DNA from 4 places in the Rhodococcus opacus B4 genome. Region 1 is predicted to be linked to each of the others. Evidence: riboswitches for the same ligand, from Rfam matches in the RefSeq annotation. Region 1 holds a riboswitch; each other region holds the start of a gene.
The links. A riboswitch is a leader RNA that binds a small molecule or an ion and turns the genes downstream of it on or off. The one in region 1 is predicted to bind thiamine pyrophosphate.
Positions count from the first base shown of each region.

Region 1 (2,195 bases):
GAGCGCCACGTCGACGAACTCGGCGGCGCGCGAGTAGCGGTCGTCGTGCGGCGGCATCTCCTCGAGACCGTGATTGCGCGCCTCGGCGTCGAACATCGACGTCACCACGTTCCAGCCGACGCGGCCGCCGCTGATGTGGTCGAGCGACGCCAGCATCCGCGCGGCGTGGAACGGGGTGTAGAACGTGGTGGACACGGTCGTCACGAGTCCGACCCGCTCGGTCGCCCGCGCCATCGCCGACAGCGCGGTGAGCGGTTCGAGGAACCACATGCCCCCGGACGCGGGGTCGCGCACCGAGTGCCCGTCGGCGAAGAACACCGCGTCGAGACAACCCCGCTCCGCGGTCTGCGCGAGTTCCTCGTAGTAGGCGATGTCGCCGAGCCGCTCCACCTGTGAGGCGGGGTGCCGCCACGCGGCGCCGTGGTGCCCGCAGCCGTACAGGAATGCGTTGAAATGCAGTTGCCTGCCGTCGCTCATGTCAGTCCTTGACCAGTCCGCCGTCGACGACGAGGTTCTGGCCGGTCACCGAACGCGACCACGGCGACGCGAAGAACAGCACTGCGTCCGCGAACTCGTCCGGGGTGGTGACCCGCTGCAGTGGAGTGCTCGCGGCGATGAGGTCGAACACCTCGTCGGGGGTGGCGGCGCTCGCGTCGGTGGTGCGGAGCAGTCCGCCCGAGACCATGTTGACGGTGATGCCGTCGGGCCCGAGGTCGGCGGCGAGGGTACGGGTCAGCGACAACGCGGCGGCCTTGGCGGCGGTGTAGTCGTGGTACGGGACGACGGGGTTCTGGAACAGGTTGGTGCCGATGTTCACGATGCGGCCGAACCCGAGCGCGCGCATGCCCGGCAACGCGGCCTGCGTGGTGTTCAGGGTCGCCTGCACGCTGCCGCGCAGTTGCGAGTCGAATGCCTCCCACGTGATGACGTCCGCCTTGTCGCGTGCGTCGCCGTTGAAGGAGAAGTCGGCGAGGGCGTTGTTGATCACGGTGGTCACCGGCGATCCGAAGTGCTCTTCCGCGGCGGCGAACAGCGCTGCCACCTGCGCGGCGTCGGTGACGTCGGCTTGTAGCGCGACCGCGCGGTCCGCGCCCAGGGATGCCGCGAGTTCCTCCGCCGCATCCCGGCTGTTGCGGTAGTTCACGACCACCCGCGCGTGCTGCGCCGCGAACGAACGCACGATGGCGGAACCGAGACCCCGGCCACCGCCGGTCACCAGGACGATCTGCTTGTCGAGCTGCATTGCTGTCACCTTCCGTTCGGTCGGCGACGAGACATCGGATGAGCGCATACGGCCGTCTCCGCGACATCCCTTCGCCGGCATTACCCAGTTCAGGTTCGACGGGTGTCTTCTCAGCCGCCCGGATCTTCGCCGGGCAGCACCCCGTGTCACTGGCCAACAGTGTAAGGCCAATCACCGCCAACGCCTTCTAGGTTGTGCACAATCTAGTTGTGTGCAACCATTCAAGGGTGACCGACAACCTCGCCCTCGACCGCCAGGTGTGCTTCGCGCTGTACTCGGCGTCCCGGGCGATGACGGCGAGATACCGGTCGATGCTCGACTCGCTGGGAGTGACCTACCCGCAGTACCTCGTGCTGCTGGTGCTCTGGGAACAGGACGGTCGCGGGGTGCGTGAGATCTGCGAAGCCCTCGATCTCGACACCGGCACCCTGTCCCCACTGCTCAAGCGGCTCGACGCGCTGGGCCTGGTCGAACGCCGGCGCGACTCGGCGGACGAACGCCGGGTCGGAATCCACCTCACCGAGAAGGGCGCGAGCCTCCGCGCCGCCGCGGAGGGCATCCCCACCGAACTCGCCCGCTCGACGGGAATGGCCGTCGACGAACTCGTCGCCCTGCGCGACACCCTGTCGCGACTCACCGAATCGCTCCACAGTTTCGACACCCCTACAGGAGAGAAGTAACCATGAAGATCATTTACACCGCAGAAGCCCTCGCGACCGGGGAAGGCCGCAACGGCCACGCCCGCACGTCGGACGGCCGGCTCGACCTGAACCTCGCCATCCCCACCGAGATGGGCGGGTCCGGCGACGGCACCAACCCCGAGCAGCTGTTCGCCGCCGGATACGCGGCCTGCTTCCACTCCGCACTCCAGCTTGTTGCCCGTCAGGCCGGGGCGAACGTCGCCGACTCGGCCGTCGGCGCCCGCGTCGGGATCGGTTCCACGGACGGCGGC
Region 1 is NC_012522.1:5,372,497-5,374,691, reverse strand. Features, by position in the region: gene ROP_RS24715 (LLM class flavin-dependent oxidoreductase) at 1-477, opposite strand, end outside; gene ROP_RS24710 (3-oxoacyl-ACP reductase) at 479-1,243, opposite strand; TPP riboswitch at 1,293-1,397, opposite strand; gene ROP_RS24705 (MarR family winged helix-turn-helix transcriptional regulator) at 1,471-1,923, shown strand; gene ROP_RS24700 (organic hydroperoxide resistance protein) at 1,926-2,195, shown strand, end outside.

Region 2 (2,195 bases), 4.0 Mb from region 1:
CGAAGTCGGTGTAGTGGAAGTAGCGCATCGGGGTGCCCCGGTGCTCGGCCTCGATGCCCTCCCAGCCGAAGAACGACACGGTGAAGTCGGCGGTGCCGGAGTACACGGCCTCGTAGGCCGACGTGCCGAGCGTGACGGTGGTGAATTCGCCCTTGCCGCCGTCGTTCCGGATGATCTGCTTCAGCGTCTCCTCGCCGTCCGGGTCCGCGAAACCGGCGTAGATCTTGCCGTCGAGATCCCGGGGGCGGGTGATGTCGGCGCGATCCGCCTTCACCGCGATGCCCGTCGCCCAGTGCTGCAGCGGGGCCATGACCGACGTGGTCTGGGCGCCCGCGGCCTTCGAGAACGTCGCGGAACTCTGGAAGCTCACGCCGAACTCGGCGTTACCGGCGTCGACGAGGGTGTCGGGCGAGGTGTCGTTGTACGGCAGCACCTGCACGTCCAGTCCGGCGTCTTCGAACCAGCCCTCCTGCTGGGCGACGAACAGACCGGTGTGGTTGGTGTTCGGCGTCCAGTCGAGCGCGAACCGGATGGTGTCGTCGGACTGCGAGTCGCCGGCGCAGCCGGTGAGCACCGACAGGGCGGAGACGACGATGACGGCTGCGGTGGCAGCGCGCCTGGTACGGGAGAAAAGTGTCACGACGCGGGCCATTCCTGCTTGTTGAGTGCGGTGTCCCAGAACATGAGTTCGTAGCGGCTGGCGATCGTGAACGCCTCCACCATCGCCTCGCGCTGGGCATCGGACGCGGCCTCCGCGGCGGCGTCCACGAGTTCGCGGGCCGTCGCGACGGCGGCGTGGAACTCCTCCGCGTCGTACGTGGTGACCCACTGTGCGTACGGGTGCGACGGGTCGGCGGACAGCACCTCCCGGGCGCTCGCCGCGAGCCGGCGTCCCACGTCCGCGTAGATCCAGAAGCACGGCAGCACCGCGGCGGCGGACACCGCGTACGGCTCGGTGGCGGCGACCGCCGTCAGGTAGGAGATGTACCCGAGGCAGGCCTGCGAATGCTGCGGCTCGACGCCCGACTCCGGAAGTCGTCCGCTGGTCAGCAGATTCTGGTGCAGCGTCGCCTCGACCGTGGCGGCCCCGGCCGCCGAACCGGCCCAGAAGCCGGCCTCGACGGGACCCGGGGCGTGCGCGGCGACCAGGGACAGGGCCTTCGCGTACCCGGTCAGGTACAGGAAATCCTGCTCGATGTACGTGCGGAACACGTCCAGCGGCAGCGTCCCGTCGCCGAGGCGGCGCAGGAACTCGAGTTCGTCGATCGCCTCACGCAGCACCTTGGTCCGGTCCCACAAGTGGTCCGTGAATCGGGCGTGCTGGCCTGCGCCCGCAGCACCTTGGACAGAGCTATTCACAACGTTGACATCCCTTCGTCAGCATTACCTGAGCAGGTTCCCGGGTGTGTTCTCAGCCCCGCCCGTGCGGAGCACCCCGTGTCAGAACAAGCCGACCCTAGCACCGGCCGTGCGGTGGACGGAAAGGCCCCGGGTGGGTGGACGCGCTCAGCCGGCGAGGAACGCGGCCGCACCCGGCGGGAGGGCTGCGGTGCCACGCCGGTAGATCTCGGCCGGCCGGCCGGTCCCGACGACGGCCATGTCGCCGGTGTGCTCGAGGGCGGGCATCAGGTGCCGGCGGAACGAGTCCTTCGGGAGGGGGCGGCCGAACACCACCTCGTAGACCCGGCGGAGTTCGAGCACCGTGAAGCTGTCGCCGGCCAGACCCGACGGGTCGACGGACCGCGCGTACCGCTCGCGCAGGTCGGCGACGGCGAGGGTGACGACGTCCGCGTGGTCGAACGCGAGGTCCTGCGTCACCCGGTCGCCGTCGACGGGGATCAGCACGGCGTCGCGGGGGAGCGCCGTGCGCGGCAGCGCCGCGCCGTGCGTCATCGACAGCACCCACCCGCGGTCGTCGCGGGCAGGGTCGTCGAACATCGCCAGCTGGTGGAACTCGGCGCCCGCCAGGCCCGCCTTGATCCGCAGGCACCGCTCGGCGGCGTCCCGCAGCCGCTCGCCTTCGTGGAGGAAGGTGCCCGGAAGCGCGAGCCGGCCCGAACGGTGCGGAACCACAAGCACTTTCAGATCGGAACCGTCGACGGTGAGGACGGCGACGTCCACCGCCACGGACGGCCGCGGGTAGTCGAGGAGGCTCTTGCCCTCGGGATCGGTCGATGCGGCCACGGAGGAGATGT
Region 2 is NC_012522.1:1,373,624-1,375,818, reverse strand. Features, by position in the region: gene ROP_RS06450 (ABC transporter substrate-binding protein) at 1-652, opposite strand, end outside; gene ROP_RS06445 (TenA family protein) at 637-1,359, opposite strand; TPP riboswitch at 1,353-1,448, opposite strand; gene ROP_RS06440 (NUDIX hydrolase) at 1,507-2,184, opposite strand.
Region 2: linked by a shared signal. The riboswitch ahead of ROP_RS06445 (TenA family protein) and the one ahead of ROP_RS24710 (3-oxoacyl-ACP reductase) in region 1 are both predicted to bind thiamine pyrophosphate.

Region 3 (2,195 bases), 3.4 Mb from region 1:
CTCAGCGGCCGTGATGCTCCCCGACGACTCGGAACCGTTCGACATGTGATCCATGCCACTCATGGAATCAGTTCACGAGGACCGTCGCGAGTGGAATCACCGGCCCCGGAACCGTTTCGTTGCCGACGGGTGGTCGATTCGTGTCCCGACCGCGGTCAGGCCTCCACCGGAGCCACGAGATCGCGGTACTCGGGGTGCCCCGCGAGGAAGCGCTGCACGTACGTGCATACGGGCCGGACCTTCCAGCCGTACCCGCGGGCGAGGTCGAGGGAGCGCCCCACCATGAGTGCGGCGAGTCCGCGGTGACCGAAATCCTCCACGATCACCGTGTGCATGAACGAGACCACCGGGGCCTGACGCCCCCGGCCCCGCTGTCCCGGCGGCCGGGCCACGACTCCCACTCCCGCACCCGCGCCCGGCGGGGTGTCCGTGAGGGCGAAGTACCCGAGTATCCCGACCAGGTCACCACTCAGCCGGAGTTCGAATCGGTTCTGATCGGCGTTGTCGATCACGTCCACGACCTGCGCGTCCGTCAGCATGGCTATCTCCTGGGGATATGTGTCGTAATCGAAATGTGATGTTCATCACCCTTTATACCGATGCAGGGAACCGCTGTCCAAGTTTCCCCCGAATGTTCACTCACAGAGATCTCGGTTACAGTCTCCGGGACAACTACACATCCACGGGGGCTCGCACCAGCGGGCTGAGAGGACGGCTAGGGGCCGTCGACCGTCGAACCTGTCCGGGTAATGCCGGCGTAGGGAGCATCATCAATGAGCACAGACATATCTACAGCCACGTCCGTCACCACGGGACCGATCCAGGGCAGCACCAAGCAGTACCTGCAGTCGGGCGACGACATCCGCGTCCCGGTCCGGCGCGTCGACCTCACCAACGGTGAGCACCTCGACGTGTACGACACGTCGGGTCCGTACACCGACGCGGACGCCACGATCGACCTCGACGCGGGGCTTCCGCATCTGCGTGCGCCGTGGATCGCCGACCGGGCAGACACCCAGCTCGACGCCGCCCGTGCCGGAATCGTCACCCCCGAGATGCGGTATTGCGCTGCACGAGAGGGCGTTTCGCCTGAGACAGTGCGCGTCGAGGTCGCGGCGGGTCGCGCCGTGATCCCGGCCAACCGCTGCCACCCCGAACTCGAGCCGATGATCATCGGCAAGGCGTTCGCGGTCAAGATCAACGCGAACATCGGCAACAGCGCGGTGACGTCGTCGATCGCGGAAGAGGTCGAGAAGATGGTGTGGGCGACCCGGTGGGGCGCGGACACCATCATGGACCTCTCCACCGGCAAGAACATTCACGAGACCCGGGAATGGATCCTGCGCAATTCGCCGGTGCCCGTGGGGACGGTGCCGATTTATCAGGCGCTCGAGAAGGTGAACGGAGATCCGACGGCACTGACGTGGGAGATCTACCGCGACACCGTGATCGAGCAGTGCGAGCAGGGTGTCGACTACATGACGGTCCACGCCGGGGTGCTGCTCCGCTACATCCCGCTGACCGCGAAACGCGTGACCGGCATCGTCTCGCGCGGCGGTTCGATCATGGCGGCATGGTGTCTGGCCCATCACCGGGAATCGTTCCTGTACACCCACTTCGACGAACTCTGCGAAATCCTCCACCGCTACGACGTCACGTTCTCGCTCGGCGACGGACTCCGTCCCGGGTCCATCGCGGACGCCAACGACGAGGCCCAGTTCGCGGAACTCCGTACCCTCGGGAAGCTCACGAAGATCGCGAAATCGCATGGCGTGCAGGTGATGATCGAAGGTCCCGGGCACGTACCGATGCACAAGATCGTCGAGAACGTGCGGCTCGAGGAGGAGCTGTGCGAGGAGGCGCCGTTCTACACGCTCGGACCGCTCGCCACCGACATCGCACCGGCGTACGACCACATCACGTCCGCGATCGGGGCGGCGATGATCGCGCAGGCCGGCACCGCGATGCTCTGCTACGTCACTCCCAAGGAGCACCTGGGGCTGCCGAACCGCGACGACGTCAAGATCGGCGTGATCACGTACAAGATCGCGGCGCACGCCGCGGACCTCGCGAAGCAGCATCCGCGGGCGCAGGAACGGGACGACGCGCTGTCGAAGGCCCGGTTCGAGTTCCGCTGGCACGACCAGTTCGCGCTGTCCCTCGACCCGGATACGGCGCGGGAGTTCCACGACGAA
Region 3 is NC_012522.1:2,010,350-2,012,544, forward strand. Features, by position in the region: gene ROP_RS09425 (GNAT family N-acetyltransferase) at 1-54, opposite strand, end outside; gene ROP_RS09430 (GNAT family N-acetyltransferase) at 156-539, opposite strand; TPP riboswitch at 673-781, shown strand; gene thiC (phosphomethylpyrimidine synthase ThiC) at 774-2,195, shown strand, end outside.
Region 3: linked by a shared signal. The riboswitch ahead of thiC (phosphomethylpyrimidine synthase ThiC) and the one ahead of ROP_RS24710 (3-oxoacyl-ACP reductase) in region 1 are both predicted to bind thiamine pyrophosphate.

Region 4 (2,195 bases), 3.4 Mb from region 1:
GTCCGGGGTCGGCGGCTTTCGCCTCGACCAGTGCCGAGCCCTCCAACAATGCCACCGTCGCGTCGGCGGTCACCGGGGTGAGCAGGATGCCGTTGCGGCCGTGTCCCGTCGCGACCACGACCCGATCGGACACCCGGCCGATCAGCGGCAGGTTGTCCGGGGTCATCGGACGCAGACCCGCCGCGGTCTCGCGCAGTTCGTACTCGCCGATGGCGGGCATCAGCGCCTCGGCATCCGCGATCAGGTCCCGCACACCGGCCACCGTGACCTGTGTGTCGTTGCCCGATTCGTACTGGGTGGCGCCGACGACGATGCCGTCGGCACGCGGCACCAGGTAGGCGGGCCTGCCGTGGACGCTGCCGCGGATGGTCCGGCCCGGCGCGGGAGTCACCCCGGGACGGGCCCGCAACCGCAGGATCTCGCCCTTCACCGGCCGCACCGGAAGTCCCGCCCACAGGGCCGGTGACGCGATGCCCGCGGTGACGACGATCTGGTCGGTGCCGAGCCCGTCGAGACTGCGCACGGCCTCACCGATCAGCTCCACCCCGGCGTCGACGGCGCACCGCTGCAACGCCTGCAGCAGCAGCCGGTTGTCGACGGCCAGTTCGTCGACGGCCAACAGTCCCAACCGGACTCCGCGACCCAGCATCGGCTCGAGGGCACGGACTTCGGCACGGTTGAGGATCTGCAGATCCCGCCCCTGCGCACCCACCCATTCGGCGATGGTCCGCAGGTCCTCGGCGTCGGCTCCGTCCAGTGCGACGGTGAGCGAACTCTCCGACGTGAACAGGTCGACGCCGGCTCCGGCCTCCAGTTCCTTCCCGAATTCGGGCCACCGGTCGAGCGACGCGCTCCCCAGTTCGAGGACGCTCTCCTCACCGGGCCAGCCCTCCGACAGCGGGGCGAGCATGCCGCCCGCCACCCAGGACGCTCCCGAACCGATCGACGGGTCATACAGCTTCACCGACCAGCCGTTACGGGCTGCGCGCCACGCAATGGACAGGCCGATCACTCCGCCTCCGACGACGGATACCGATCTCGCCATTGAACTCCACCTCACTTCCTGCGCCGGCATGATCCGGGTCAGGTATGACGGTCGGGCTCGGCGTGAGCCCCTCTCAGCCCCACGTTCCCCGGGACTCCCGTGTTGCACTTTCACCGTAGAGGCTACCGTCATGCCGTGACCACCTCGCATCACAGCAACCTCACGGACCGTCGGCGCCGCCTCGGAACAGCACGTTTGTATCTGTGCACCGATGCTCGGCGGGAGAAGGGCGACCTGGCGCAGTTCGCCGAGGCCGCACTGTCCGGCGGCGTCGACATCATCCAACTCCGCGACAAGGGCTCGGCCGGTGAGAAGAAATTCGGCACCATGGACGCCAGGGACGAACTGGCCGCGCTGTCGGTGCTCGCGGCCGCGGCCAGGCGGCACGGGGCGCTGCTCGCCGTCAACGACCGGGCCGACATGGCGCTCGCGGCCGGGGCCGACGTCCTGCACCTCGGCCAGGGCGACCTGCCCGTCCCGTACGCGCGGACCGTGGTGGGTTCGGAGGTACTGATCGGCCGGTCCACCCACAGCCGCGCGCAGGCCAGCCTCGCGGCGATCGAGGACGGCGTCGACTACTTCTGCACCGGACCGGTGTGGGAGACGCCCACCAAGCCCGGACGGACCGCGTCGGGCATCGACCTGGTGCGCTCGACCGCCGACTCCGAGCCGAACCGCCCGTGGTTCGCGATCGGCGGCATCGACGAGTCCCGGGTTCCGGAGATCCTCGCCGCAGGTGCCGACCGCATCGTCGTCGTGCGGGCCATCACCGAGGCCCGCGACCCGCAGGCCGCCGCGCGCTCACTGTCGGCCCTGCTGCAGAAGAACGCGTAGCTACGCCTGCTCGAGCCAGTCGCGCACCGTGGCGGGCGGCAGGACCACGACAGTGGCGGGCAACTGTTCGATCAGGGCGGGGTCGGTGGTGACGACCGCGGTCACGGTGCCCAGCGTGGTGCCGTGACCTGCCGGTTCGGCGAGGCGACCGACCGTGTCCAGCGCCTCGAGCACCTCGATGCGCGGCAGCCACCCGTAGGTGCCGTCCGGCAGGTGCACCGTGCGGGGCAGCGCCCGCGACAGCTGCGCCGGCGCGCCGCTCTCACCCAGCACGTCGTGCCGGTCGAGCAGCAGTCGCACCTCGGTGGTGCGCAGC
Region 4 is NC_012522.1:2,019,024-2,021,218, forward strand. Features, by position in the region: gene thiO (glycine oxidase ThiO) at 1-1,045, opposite strand, end outside; TPP riboswitch at 1,042-1,156, opposite strand; gene thiE (thiamine phosphate synthase) at 1,181-1,879, shown strand; gene ROP_RS09485 (NUDIX hydrolase) at 1,880-2,195, opposite strand, start outside.
Region 4: linked by a shared signal. The riboswitch ahead of thiO (glycine oxidase ThiO) and the one ahead of ROP_RS24710 (3-oxoacyl-ACP reductase) in region 1 are both predicted to bind thiamine pyrophosphate.